DNA from 4 places in the Romboutsia sp. LXY-2 genome. Region 1 is predicted to be linked to each of the others. Evidence: riboswitches for the same ligand, from Rfam matches in the RefSeq annotation. Region 1 holds a riboswitch; each other region holds the start of a gene.
The links. A riboswitch is a leader RNA that binds a small molecule or an ion and turns the genes downstream of it on or off. The one in region 1 is predicted to bind thiamine pyrophosphate.

Region 1 (3,218 bases):
GAATATGATGAAATACTATATATTGGTGGTTCTTCAGCTGCTTCAGGGACTTATCAAAGTGCTGTAATGGCAAGTAATGATACTGAAGGCAAAGCAAAAATATTCACTTTTGATACTTACAACTTCTCAGCAGGAGGGGCAGTTTTTATAATAAAAGCTTGTCAATTATTAGATGAAGGAAAAAAATCTGAAGAAATTATTAAAATTCTTGAAGGATTGAAAGGTACTCAAAGAGTATATCTATCAGTAGATACTTTAGAATATTTATATAAAGGTGGAAGAGTATCAGGTGCAAAGGCAAAATTAGGTAGTTTATTAAAGATTAAACCTATACTTTCTTTAGAGGAAGGAATTATTTCGCCGAAATCCCAAGTAAGAGGAGAAAAGCAAATGATATCTACCATATTTAATAAAGCCACTGAAGGAATAAACGATATAGAAAATAGAATAATCGTTTATGGATGTGGTGATAACATTGAACAAGGTAAAATGTTAAAGGAAAAAATATTAGCAACTAACTGTAAACATGCCTATGAAGTTAAGGCTGGAGCATGTATTACTGCACATTCAGGACCTGCCATAGTAGGTATGGCGATCTTATAGTAATAGGTATAGTTAAATGTAGGAGGTAAATGATGAAAATAATATGTGATACCATGTCAGATGTGCCAAAGGAAATTATAAATGAATTTGATATAGAGGTAATACCATTAACAATATTAGTAGATGGAAAAGAATATTTAGATGGAGTTGACATAACAAATGAAGAGTTCTATCAAATATTGAGAAGCAACCAAGAGTTGCCTAAAACATCTCAAATTACTTTTGTAAGATTTAAGGAAGCTTTTGAAAAATATACTACTCAAGGTGAAGATGTATTATATATAGGTGGATCTTCAGCAGCTTCAGGGACATTCCAAAGTGCTGTTATGGCAAGTAGAGAAGTTGAAGGAAGTGGAAAAGTTTACACTTTTGATACTTATAGTTTATCAGTATGTGCGGCAGGGTTTGTAATAAAAGCTGCATTATTAAAAGAAGAAGGTAAATCGGTAGATGATTTAATAAGTGAGTTAGAATCATTAAAGGGAACTGAAACAGCATTTTTCTTTGTTGATAGCTTAGAACATCTACAAAAAGGAGGAAGAATATCTTCTACAAAAGCTGCAATAGGGACAATGTTAAACATAAAGCCAATATTAACGATAAAAGATGGTATAGTTGACCAAAAATCTCAAGTTAGAGGTAAAAAGCATTTATCAGCTACTTTAGTTAATAATACTATTGATTTAGCCAAAAGCTTAGATGATAGAATAGTAATACTAGGATTCTGTGATAATGAAGATGATATAGAAAACGTAAAAAGTAAAGTATTAGAAGCAGGTAATCCTAAGGCTATATACAAAGTAAATATAGGAGCTTGTATATCGTCTCACTCTGGACCAAGTATAGTTGGTATAGCTACAATATAATTTTTTATAATGCAATAATAACTTAGAGACACAAGGCTGAACATTTTGTTCAGCTTTTTTTGTGAGGTATTTATAATATCAAAAAATGTATTGTGTTAGAGAAAACTGTATGCTAAACTTATTTTGTAAGAAAAAATGAATATGAAGCTAGGGGAGCTATAATTGGATAGTTGAGAAGTGAAGCCGTAACTTACAGACTCTAAACACCTGATCAAGATAATACTTGCGGAGGGAAGCTATTTAATATACAGCCAATAAACTAGTATAATTGCGTTCTCTTTCAAGAGAGCGCTTTTTTGTTATCAAAAGGAGGTTAGACAATGAAGGTAAATGGGAAAGAATTAGAATTTAAGGACAACACATCAATCTCAAAATTACTTGATAACATTGGTGTTAATAAAAACACTGTTGTTGTAGAAGTAAACTTAGAAATTATTGAAAATGAAGCCTACGATAATTATTTCCTTAGAGAAGATGATGTTATAGAAGTAATACGCTTTGTAGGGGGGGGCTAAAATGATTATTTACATAAATGAAGTAAAAGTTGAAGTTACTGATGGAAGTAATCTATTTGAAATAAGAGAAAAATATAAAAGTGATGCTGATGTATTAATTTTAAATGGATACCCAATAAATGAAAATACAATATTAAAGCATAATGATAAAATAACTCTTATTAAAAAGGGTGAGATGCCAAAATATGAAGAGCTAGAGTCATTAATGATTTCAAGACATACTCCTAATATTCATAATAAGTTAAAAGCAGGAGCTGTATCCATATTAGGACTTGGAGGACTAGGCTCAAATATTGCTATATCCTTAGCTAGAATAGGTGTAGGTCATTTAATCATAGCTGATTTTGATATTGTGGAGCCATCAAATCTAAATAGACAACAATACTTTATTAGTGATATAGGAAAATACAAAACAGAAGCTTTAAAGGAAAAGATAGAAAATATAAATCCATTCATAAAAATAAGTACAATTAACAAAATAATTAACTCATCAAATATTCACGACTTAAAAGACTGTGACATAATAATTGAAGCATTTGATAATCCAAGCTATAAGGCAGAAATAGCCAATGAAATATTAATTAAAATGAGAGATAAGTATTTAATATCATCTTCAGGGATGGCAGGATACTATGACTCAAATATTATAAAAACTAGAAAAGTAAGAGATAAGTTTTATATATGTGGAGATGAAACATATGAAGCTAGAGAAGGTGAAGGTTTAATGGCACCAAGAGTAGCAATATGTGCAAATCACATGGCTAATTTAGCAACAAGAATTCTAGTTGGGGATGAATTTTAATACAAATAGGGGGAAGACGATGGATAAGTTAGTATTAGGTGGAATTGAATTTAACAGTAGATTATTAATAGGTACAGGGAAATATTCGTCAAATGATATGTTGCCAAAGGTTATAGAATCAAGTAGCAGTGAAATAATTACAATGGCTCTTAGAAGAGTAGATTTAGATAATGAAGAAGAAAATATATTAACATATATTCCAAAGGATATGACTATACTTCCTAACACTTCAGGTGCAACAAACCATATGGAAGCTGTTAGAATAGCAAGGATAGCAAGAAGAATGGGATGTGGTAATTTTATAAAGATAGAGGTAATAAGTGATAGTAAATATTTATTACCAGACAATGAAGAAACAATAAAAGCTACTAAAATTCTTGCAGATGAAGGATTTATAGTACTTCCATATATGAGCCCAGACCTTTATGCAGG
Region 2 (3,218 bases), 270 kb from region 1:
GGTATTGAACTTTCTCTATATTTTCTTGGCTTTTCTGGATCTAGAGCTAAATTTATCATTTCATCAAAGTTAATATCAGCTCTTGCTTTACTCATTTTATAGTCCCAATTTTTTGCACCATTAACTCCTTTGGCTATATCTGCTGCATGGGCTGCAATCTTAGCTGCTACTATTCCTTCTTTCATATCGTCTAAATCAGGAAGTCTTAAATGCTCTGCTGGAGTTACATAACATAAGAAGTCTGCACCATAGGTTGCTGCTATTGCTCCACCTATTGCAGAAGTTATATGGTCATATCCTGGAGCTACATCCGTTACTATTGGACCTAATACATAAAAAGGTGCTCCATGGCAAAGCTTCTTTTGAAGTACCATATTGGCTTCTATTTCATTTATAGCCATATGACCAGGACCTTCTACTATTATTTGTACATTTTTCTCCCAAGCCCTTTTAGTTAGCTCTCCCAATGTTATTAATTCTTTTATTTGGCAGGCATCTGTTGCATCATTTATTGAACCAGGTCTTAAAGCATCTCCTAAAGATATTGTCATATCATACTGTGCACATATTTCTAGTAGTCTATCATAATACTCATAAAAAGGATTTTCTGCATTATTTAGCTCCATCCAAGCATATAAAAGAGATCCACCTCTTGAAACTATATGAGTTAATCTTTTATTTCTTTTTAAGGTTTCAACAGACTCTCTATTAAGACCGGCATGTACAGTAATAAAATCCACACCATCTTCTCCATGTTTCTCAACTACTTTAAAAAATTCGTCTACTGTAATATCTTTTAATTCTTTATCATAAAACCCAATGGCATCATACATAGGCACAGTACCTATCATTGCACTTGACATATTAACTATATTCTTTCTTAAACCTTCTGTTTTTCCATAATTAGAAAGGTCCATTATAGCTTCAGCTCCCATATTAAGTGCTACTCTAACCTTCTCTAATTCTTTATCATAATCGCAGCAGTCTTTAGATATTCCTAAATTAACATTTATTTTAGTTCTTAAGCCTTTTCCAACACCTTCAGCACTTAATGATTTATGATTTTTATTTGCTGGTATTGCTATTTGTCCTTTTGCTACTAATTCTAATATTTCCTCTATTTTTTTACTTTCTTTAGTAGCAACAATTTGCATTTCTTTTGTTATTATTCCTTTTTTTGCAGCATCCATTTGTGTTGAGTAATTCATTTTATCCCCCTAATTTTTAGCTATACCTTGATTGAGAGTTTTATATACTAAAAAAAGCTATATTCCACATAGGAACATAGCTTTTTGATTACATTACAAAAAAGTATATAAATCTGCTTTCCTACGCTGGCATTATCCAGATCAGGTACAAGGGTTGATTTTCATCTCTCAGTCTTTCGACACCCCTAGCTAATATTTTATTTTACAATTGTATTGTAACTCTATTCTTTACAAAAATCAATTAAATTATTAGATTTATATGTATTCTTCAATTTTTTCTTTTAAGCTTTTTTCAGGAATAAATCCTACTAATCTATCTTTTTCTTTACCATCCTTAAAAACTATTACAGTTGGAACTGTAGTTACTGTAAATTTTTGTGCAAGATCCATGCTTTCATCTATATCAACTTTAAAGAAATCTGCTTTGTCTTCCATTTCTTCTGCTAATGATTCAAATACTGGTGAAAGCATTTTGCAAGGTCCACACCATGTTGCAAAGAAATCAACTACAACCACTCCTTCTTTATATTCTACTTCATTTACAAATTCATTTGTGTTTATTATATTAGCCATCTTTTACTCTCCTTTTATTTTGTTAATATAAATTCAGAAATTCATATAGTAATAATAGGTTTTTCATTTGTGTTTTTATTATACATTAAATAAATATATCTTTTTAAAATTAACTATAACTAAATTATGTAAACCATTTCGATTATATTTACTTTATAATAACGCTTTTTATACGTAAATAAGAGTTAGTATATGCTAACTCTTATTTACCATAATCTGATGAAATTACAAAGTCTTTAAAGGATTTACATATAGGTGAAAGATATGAATTTTTCATCCAACCCATATATATTATACTGTTTTTTATTTCTTCTTTAATTTTAATTACTGATACTAAATTTTTATTTATTAAGGGCGTATTAGGTATAATACTTATTCCTGCACCAGTAGCTACCAAACCTTCAAATATAGTAGAACTGCTTGGTTTAATTGAAATCTTTGGTATATATCCTAATGAATTTTTATACCACTGCATTTTATCTTCATTTATTTCACATGATGAAACAAAATACTCGTCTTTTAAGTCTTTTAAAGAAACTTCTTCTTCATTTGCAAGTTTATGATTTTTAGGAACTATTAAAACATATTCTTCTTTTTTTATTGGAATAAATTCTATGTCGCTATTTTCTGAAATAGAATCTTGTGTATCAAAAAAGCATAATTCAATATTACTATTTTTTAAATCCATTAACATATCTACTCTTGATTGATAATTAAACTGGAATTTAGCATTAGGATTATTATTAAAAAATACACTAATTACAAGAGGCATAAAGTACGTACCAACGTTAGAAGTTGAAGAAATTGAAATTGTTCCCGTATCAGCATCGGTTATTTTTTTTAATTCCTTTATACCCTTTTCTATTTCTTCTAATGCTTTACTTATATGATTTAAAAATATATTTCCAAAGGATGTAAGCTTTATATTTCTACCTTCTTTTTTAAAAAGCGGTACTTCAAGCTCTTCTTCTAATTTTGCTATTGCTTTACTTAAGGCAGGCTGAGATACTGCTAATTTTTGTGATGCTATAGTGAAGTTTTCTGTTTCTGCAATAGTTTTAAAATACTCTAACTGTTGTAAGTTCATATTACCTCCTTTAATAGTATAGAAAATATTTTATAATAATTTCATAAATTGGTTTTATATACAGTTTATATAACCAATAGTTATATAAGTATGAAAATTTTCAATTAGACATTACTGATTTACCAATGCTATAATTAAAAACATAGTAAATAAACTATAATTAATAATTATAGATATTTTATTAATTTATGTCAAATTCTTATTTGAGGAGATTAAATATTATGATGAATGTAAACAAAGAAAAATGTATTTCATGTGAATTATGTATTAAAGACTGTCCTACAAGGTGTATATCATTAGTAGATAATAAAGCAGATATTAATAATAATAATTGTATAAAGTGTGGTCAC
Region 3 (3,218 bases), 120 kb from region 1:
AAGGGCCTAAAGGGGACAAAGGTGATATAGGTCCTCAAGGTCCTGCTGGTTCTTCTGGTTCAGCCGGCTCTAAAGGTCCTAAAGGGGATAAGGGTGATGTAGGTCCTCAAGGCCCTGCTGGTCCTATGGGTCCTATGGGTCCTCAAGGTCCTGCTGGCCCTAAGGGTCCTCAAGGTGATACTGGCGTAGCAGGTTCTACTGGTACAGGAAGTAAAGGTCCTAAGGGAGATACTGGCTCTCAAGGCCCTGCTGGTCCGACTGGACCAATGGGTCCTCAAGGCCCTAAAGGTGACACTGGTTCTCAAGGCCCTACTGGACCGATGGGTCCTCAAGGTCCTAAGGGAGATACTGGTACTCAAGGTCCTGCTGGACAAACAAAGGAACAATATATACCACCTAAAAAAGTTCCTTATAAAAAATAGTACTCTAGAAAATATTATTCCTCCTATGTAGTAGGTTAATATAAAGATAGGATATGTGAAGATTAAAATCTTACATATCCTATTTATTTTGCTAGTATTATTTTTTATTGATTAATTTTTTTCTGTCCACTTTTTTGTTTCTAAGTATATGTCATTTGCTTTTAATATGGCTGATACTATTGCATATCCATCGCAGTTTAAACTTTTCAATTCTTCAAAATTATCTAAATTTATACCACCTATAAGAACTATTGGCATATTAGTATTTTCCTTTATAGCTTTTACTGTATCAAAAGAAACTGACTTAGCGTCAAGTTTTGTTGATGTTGAATACATAGCTCCTACACCTATATAATCAGCACCATTCTCATAAGCAGCTCTTGCTTCTTCAATATCTCTAGCTGAAACTCCAAGTATCTTATCTGGACCTATTAAAGTTCTTACATGTTTCGCATCTATATCACTTTGGCCTACATGTACTCCATCTGCATCACAAAGCAATGCAATATCTACTCTATCATTTATAATGAATGTGGTATTATATTTTTTAGTTAATTCTCTTAACTTTAACGCTTTTTCTAAAAATTCTTTTCCAGATGCATCTTTCTCTCTTAGTTGAACCATAGTTACTCCACCTTTTAATGCATCTTCTATACACTTATAAAAATCTCTATTTTTTAAGATATCACTATCGGTTACTAAGTATAGTTTTAAATCTTCTTTTAATTTATTTTTCATAATATTAATATTAGAATTATCTAATTCCTCCAACGATTATTTTTCAAATTTATAAAAATGATGTACTGGTCCTACACCATGTCCAATATCAAAGCTATTTTTTATTGCATCAGTAATATATGTCTTACTTAAAGATACTGATTCCTTTATATCATATCCTAACGCTAAGTGTGAAGCTATAGCTGAAGATATAGTACATCCTGTACCATGAGTATTTTTTCTATCTAACCTTTTACTTTCGTAAACTTCATATATATCTTTTCCCATTAATATATCTATAGCATCTCCCTCTAAGTGGCCGCCTTTCATTAGCACATGCTTAGGTCCCATTTCTAGAATTTTCTCACCAGCTATTTTCATATCGTCTAAAGTATTTATCTTCATACCAGTAATCTCTTCAGCTTCAGGAACATTTGGAGTTATAATGTATGCCATTGGTATTAAATACTTTATTAGATTTTTTTTTGCTTCTTTTCTAAGCAGTGAAAACCCACTCTTTGATATCATAACTGGGTCTACAACTAAATTTTCTGGATTGTACTTCTTTAAAGTATTAGCTATTTCAAGTATTATTTCTGGACTTGATACCATACCTATTTTTGTAGCTTTAGGTCTTATGTCATTAAATACTACTTCTATTTGCTTTTTTATTATATTTTGACTTAATTCTTCAACTTCAAAAACTCCTTGTGTGTTTTGAGCAGTAATTGCTGTTATTACACTCATCCCATATGTACCTATTGCACTAAATGCTTTTAAATCAGCTTGTACACCTGCTCCTCCACTTGAGTCTGAACCAGCTATTGTTAATGTTGGTATTTGGTAATTTCTCATTCCTGTCCCCCTTAAATTTTGCATAAAAAAGTTATCTAAAATATAAATCATAATAACATACCTATAGATAAACTTATATTTTATCCATGGTATAAGCTACTAACAATTAATATCGAAGATAACTCCATGATTACAATATATAAGCTTTCCTACGCTGGCATTACCCAGTTCAGGTATAAGGGTCGGATATTTCCTCTCAGCCATTGGCTCCCCTAGCTATTCTCTTTACAAGTTAATTATAATACTTTTGACTTTAATGTCAACATTTAGTTATTCTTCAGATAATCCTTAGACACATATTTTTCTTTTATAATTTTATTTTAATAAGATTACTTCTCGTTTTTTAGGGTATATAGCTAATATCATAATCAATGGAGGCAACAATATGAAATACGACTACAATTTAGAGTTAAACAATATTTTAAATAAAATATATAAAGAGATAATATTAAAAATACTAGTTAAAGAAGATAATTTAGATATTTATAAAGAAAGTATAGATAAAATAAAAGATATATTATTAAATAAAAAAGTCTTTTTAGGAAGCGACATGGATGATTTTATTATTAATAGTCTACCTGAAGGTCGTGAAGGCGATTTATTTAGATGCTCAATAGCTAAATATCACAAACATCTTCACCCAATATTTGAAACACAAAGTGGAGAACCGGTTGAAGACCCTACTTATAATAACTTTGGATTATTAATGTTTAGAAGTCATATGAATAATCTATTAATATCAGATGTTCAAGGTTTATTTAACCAAAGTGGATATGAATCATTTGTTATGAATAATTTAAGTGAATGTTTTTCTGAGCTTAAATCAAAGATAGTTGATATCAAAAACAATGTTAATCCAATAATAATAAATTTTGATGATAAGAAATACTTATTAAATGTAGTTAAGAACATGATAGATAGAAAAGAACTTGAAATAGAATATGCATATAAACTAGTTGATATGGATAAACTTAGAGACTACATGGTAAAAATGGCAGTAACATTTGATTACTATGATGAATTCGATAAGTTAGAAGAAGATACACGATTCTGTTTAGATAATTTTTGTAAATACGATGCCTTTGAATTATATGATTTCCTTGTAAATGAAGAAGGCTTTGAATTATTAAATGAAGGTACCTTAGTAAAAAATTAGTTATATAATTTATCTTTATATTTGTAACTCTTTAAAATGAATAGAAGACTAGAATTAATTCTAGTCTT
Region 4 (3,218 bases), on a different contig from region 1:
GTTTCTTTTTCAGACTCACTTAAGTCTTTGCATAATTCATTAGTAAAATCTATCCATAAGTTAGTAAATTCAGTGTATCCTTCATTACTATATGTCTCTATCCAAGGTTTAAAGAAGTTATCTTCATATGAGTCCTTATACTTTTCCTTTAAACGAGTTCCTATAAAACTATAGCTCCATGTACATGGTAATATTGTAGCTGCTATTTCTTGAACACTTCCAGTCATAGCAATACCTTTCATATAACTAGTGTAACTTTCATTTGTCATATGATATTCATAACTTTCTAGTGTTTCAATATCCACTCCAAAGTTTTTAAGGTAAGTTATGTGAGTAGCGGTTTCGTCATTTATTATTCCATCTACACCATCATAAAAAGTTCTCATCTCTTTTAATGTTTTACATTTTACAACAGCCATACAAAATACCTTTGCATACTCTTTTAGATATAAGTAGTCTTGTATTAAGTAGTCTTTAAACTTTTCTTTATCTAAATTTCCCTTTGCAAGTTCTATTAAAAACGGATGCTCTAAGTAAGCCTCCCATATATCTCTACTTCCTTCAAATAGGTAATCCGTAAATAACATAATTTAATCTCCTCCAGTCTATTATCTAAGCTTTTTGTAATCTAGAATATTTTTCTAACTTTTCTGTATTTAGTTCATATATTTCATTCATTAAGTTGACTCTAAAAGTTCCTATAGGCGGATTTTGCTTGTTTGCAAGTTCACCTGATAATGACATTGTAAGTACACCCATAGTTGCAGCCTCTAACTTATTTTCACTACAAGGTAAGTAACTACCTATTAAACTTGCCGTCATGCATCCTGTACCAGTTATGTTCTTTAACTTCTCATCACCATTTTCTACTTTGTATAATTCTTCTCCATCTGTAACTATATCTACTTTACCAGTTGCCACAACTACACATTCTAGCTTTTTAGCAACTTTTTTTATAATCTCTGTAGCATCTACCTCATCATCAAATGAGTCCACACCTTTTCCGTTTACATCGAATCCCCCTATAAACTTAATTTCAGCTACATTTCCTTTGACAACATCAAACTTAACTTCATTTAAAAGTTTGTTAGTTAATTCTGTTCTAGCTTTAGTAGCAAATACTCCTACAGGATCTAAGATCACAGGCTTATTATATTTATTTGCAGCTTTTCCTGCTAAAACATATAAATCTACTAGTCCACTATTCATTGTACCAATATTTATTACTACAGAATTACAGACGCTAACAATATCTTCCACTTCTTCATATGATGAACTCATTAATGGACTTGCACCTACCGCTAAAGTAGTGTTTGCACAATCATTTATTGTTACATAATTTGTGTAATGCAATACTAGCGGATTCACTTCTTTAACTCTCTCAATTAATTTAAACATTTTCTATTCCCCCTAATAATTATTCTAAAATTAGCTGTTATAATTTCCTAATACGTAAAAAAAGCTATACCCAGGTAGGTATAGCTTTTACTTACAAACAAATACAACATATCTTTAATGTTCATTACGTTTATATTTAAGCTTTCCTACGCTGGCATTATCCAGATCAGGTATAAGGGTCGGATTATCCTCTCAGCCATATGGCTCCCCTAGCTAATTTTATATTTTATTATACTTTCATTATAAACCTTTGACTAATTTTGTCAACTTTTTTATTAATTACCACAGCTTTTACAAACTCTTGGTTTGCCACTTTCTGCTATTGTTCCATTTAATATATTTTTGCTCTTAGATAATGTAGAGCAATTCTGTGTTGTATGGTATACAGATCCATTTGGAGTCCAATAAACAGTAGAACTATTTGCAATAACTTGATTATCTTTTACTACTTCTTCACTTTTTTTGTCATTAACGGTTTGGTCGTTATTAGAACTTTCGCTATATTTACTATTTTCTCCAATACTATAGCTTCCATTACTACAATCTGTAGATACCCCATTCCCACTAGACTTAAACACAACTTCTCCACATTCATCACTTCTGTGTACTTTTATGTTAAGTTTTTCAAAAGTGTCCATAGTCTCCTTATGAGGATGGCCATACTTATTATTTTTTCCTACTAATATTATTGCATATTCCGGGTCTATTGCTTTAACAAAATCATATCCACTCGAAGTATGACTACCATGATGCCCTGCCTTTAAAACATCTACATCTCCAAGCTTATTTACTATCTTATTTTCTATAACTTGCCCAGCATCACCCATAAATGCAAAAACATCTTCTCCATTAGTTATTTTTACAACTAATGAATCATCATTTTTATTCTCTCCACCATCGGTATTATAAATTTCAAAAACGGCACTTCCTAAATTGAATTTCGTACCTTCTAGCGGTACAGATGGATATACATTTTTGTTAGCTGATGATTGGATAAAATCTCTATACGTTTTAGTATCTGCATCTCCATTTGGAACAAATAACTTACCTATATCCATATTGTCAATTATTTTATCTGCTCCGCCTATATGGTCAGCATCAAAATGTGTAAGTATAAAGTAATCTAACTTAGATATGTTTTTATTTTTTAAGTAATTTACCATATAAGACTCATCATCATTATCTCCTGAGTCTATCAATAAGTATTTTCCATTTTGTTCTATCAATATTGCATCGCTATTTCCTGTGTTTATATAAGTCACAACACAATCAGATATGTTGTTATCTTGTTGATTGTTTTCACTTGAATTATTTAAAACTACATCTTTTGGTACACTTATATTTTCTTCTTTTTTACTAATATTATTGCTACACCCCGTTAAAGCTAATGTTGCTATCAGTAAAAAACTAATAAATTTTGATTTTAAATTTTTAGTCATTTCTTCCCCCAATTAAATTTCATTTTATTCATATAGCTTGTATATATCAGAAAGTTCAAGTTCTATTTTTTGAATATCAATTTCATATATAGATTCTTCATCTAAGTTATCATCTAATAGCATTCTATTTGGAAGCAATATTTCAAATTCCGTTCCATTCTCTTCATCACTTTCTAAATATATCTCTCCACCATTTAATTCTACTATTGACTTTACAATACTAAGCCCTATTCCACTTCCTTCATTAAGTCTAGTTAAAGACTTGTCTCCTTGAATAAATCTATCAAAAATTATTCCCTGTATCTCAAGTGGAATACCAATTCCATCATCTTTTACTCTAATGTGAACCCATTCTTTATCATAATGCATACTTACAAATAT

Region 2: it holds a riboswitch for thiamine pyrophosphate, as region 1 does, so the genes downstream of both, thiC (phosphomethylpyrimidine synthase ThiC) here and thiS (sulfur carrier protein ThiS) in region 1, are expected to answer to the same signal.
Region 3: it holds a riboswitch for thiamine pyrophosphate, as region 1 does, so the genes downstream of both, thiD (bifunctional hydroxymethylpyrimidine kinase/phosphomethylpyrimidine kinase) here and thiS (sulfur carrier protein ThiS) in region 1, are expected to answer to the same signal.
Region 4: it holds a riboswitch for thiamine pyrophosphate, as region 1 does, so the genes downstream of both, thiM (hydroxyethylthiazole kinase) here and thiS (sulfur carrier protein ThiS) in region 1, are expected to answer to the same signal.

Annotation. Positions count from the first base shown of each region.
Region 1 is NZ_JBKFGI010000003.1:226,843-230,060, forward strand. Features, by position in the region: gene ACI48P_RS06925 (DegV family protein) at 1-603, shown strand, start outside; gene ACI48P_RS06930 (DegV family protein) at 636-1,469, shown strand; TPP riboswitch at 1,609-1,720, shown strand; gene thiS (sulfur carrier protein ThiS) at 1,790-1,984, shown strand; gene thiF (sulfur carrier protein ThiS adenylyltransferase ThiF) at 1,986-2,786, shown strand; gene ACI48P_RS06945 (thiazole synthase) at 2,806-3,218, shown strand, end outside.
Region 2 is NZ_JBKFGI010000003.1:492,797-496,014, reverse strand. Features, by position in the region: gene thiC (phosphomethylpyrimidine synthase ThiC) at 1-1,208, opposite strand, end outside; TPP riboswitch at 1,310-1,405, opposite strand; gene trxA (thioredoxin) at 1,464-1,781, opposite strand; gene ACI48P_RS08105 (LysR family transcriptional regulator) at 1,984-2,868, opposite strand; gene ACI48P_RS08100 (nitroreductase family protein) at 3,090-3,218, shown strand, end outside.
Region 3 is NZ_JBKFGI010000003.1:106,678-109,895, reverse strand. Features, by position in the region: gene ACI48P_RS06365 (hypothetical protein) at 1-422, shown strand, start outside; gene thiE (thiamine phosphate synthase) at 534-1,193, opposite strand; gene thiD (bifunctional hydroxymethylpyrimidine kinase/phosphomethylpyrimidine kinase) at 1,197-1,994, opposite strand; TPP riboswitch at 2,124-2,218, opposite strand; gene ACI48P_RS06350 (hypothetical protein) at 2,380-3,150, shown strand.
Region 4 is NZ_JBKFGI010000006.1:191,021-194,238, forward strand. Features, by position in the region: gene tenA (thiaminase II) at 1-587, opposite strand, end outside; gene thiM (hydroxyethylthiazole kinase) at 613-1,398, opposite strand; TPP riboswitch at 1,525-1,619, opposite strand; gene ACI48P_RS12060 (ComEC/Rec2 family competence protein) at 1,674-2,837, opposite strand; gene ACI48P_RS12065 (sensor histidine kinase) at 2,862-3,218, opposite strand, start outside.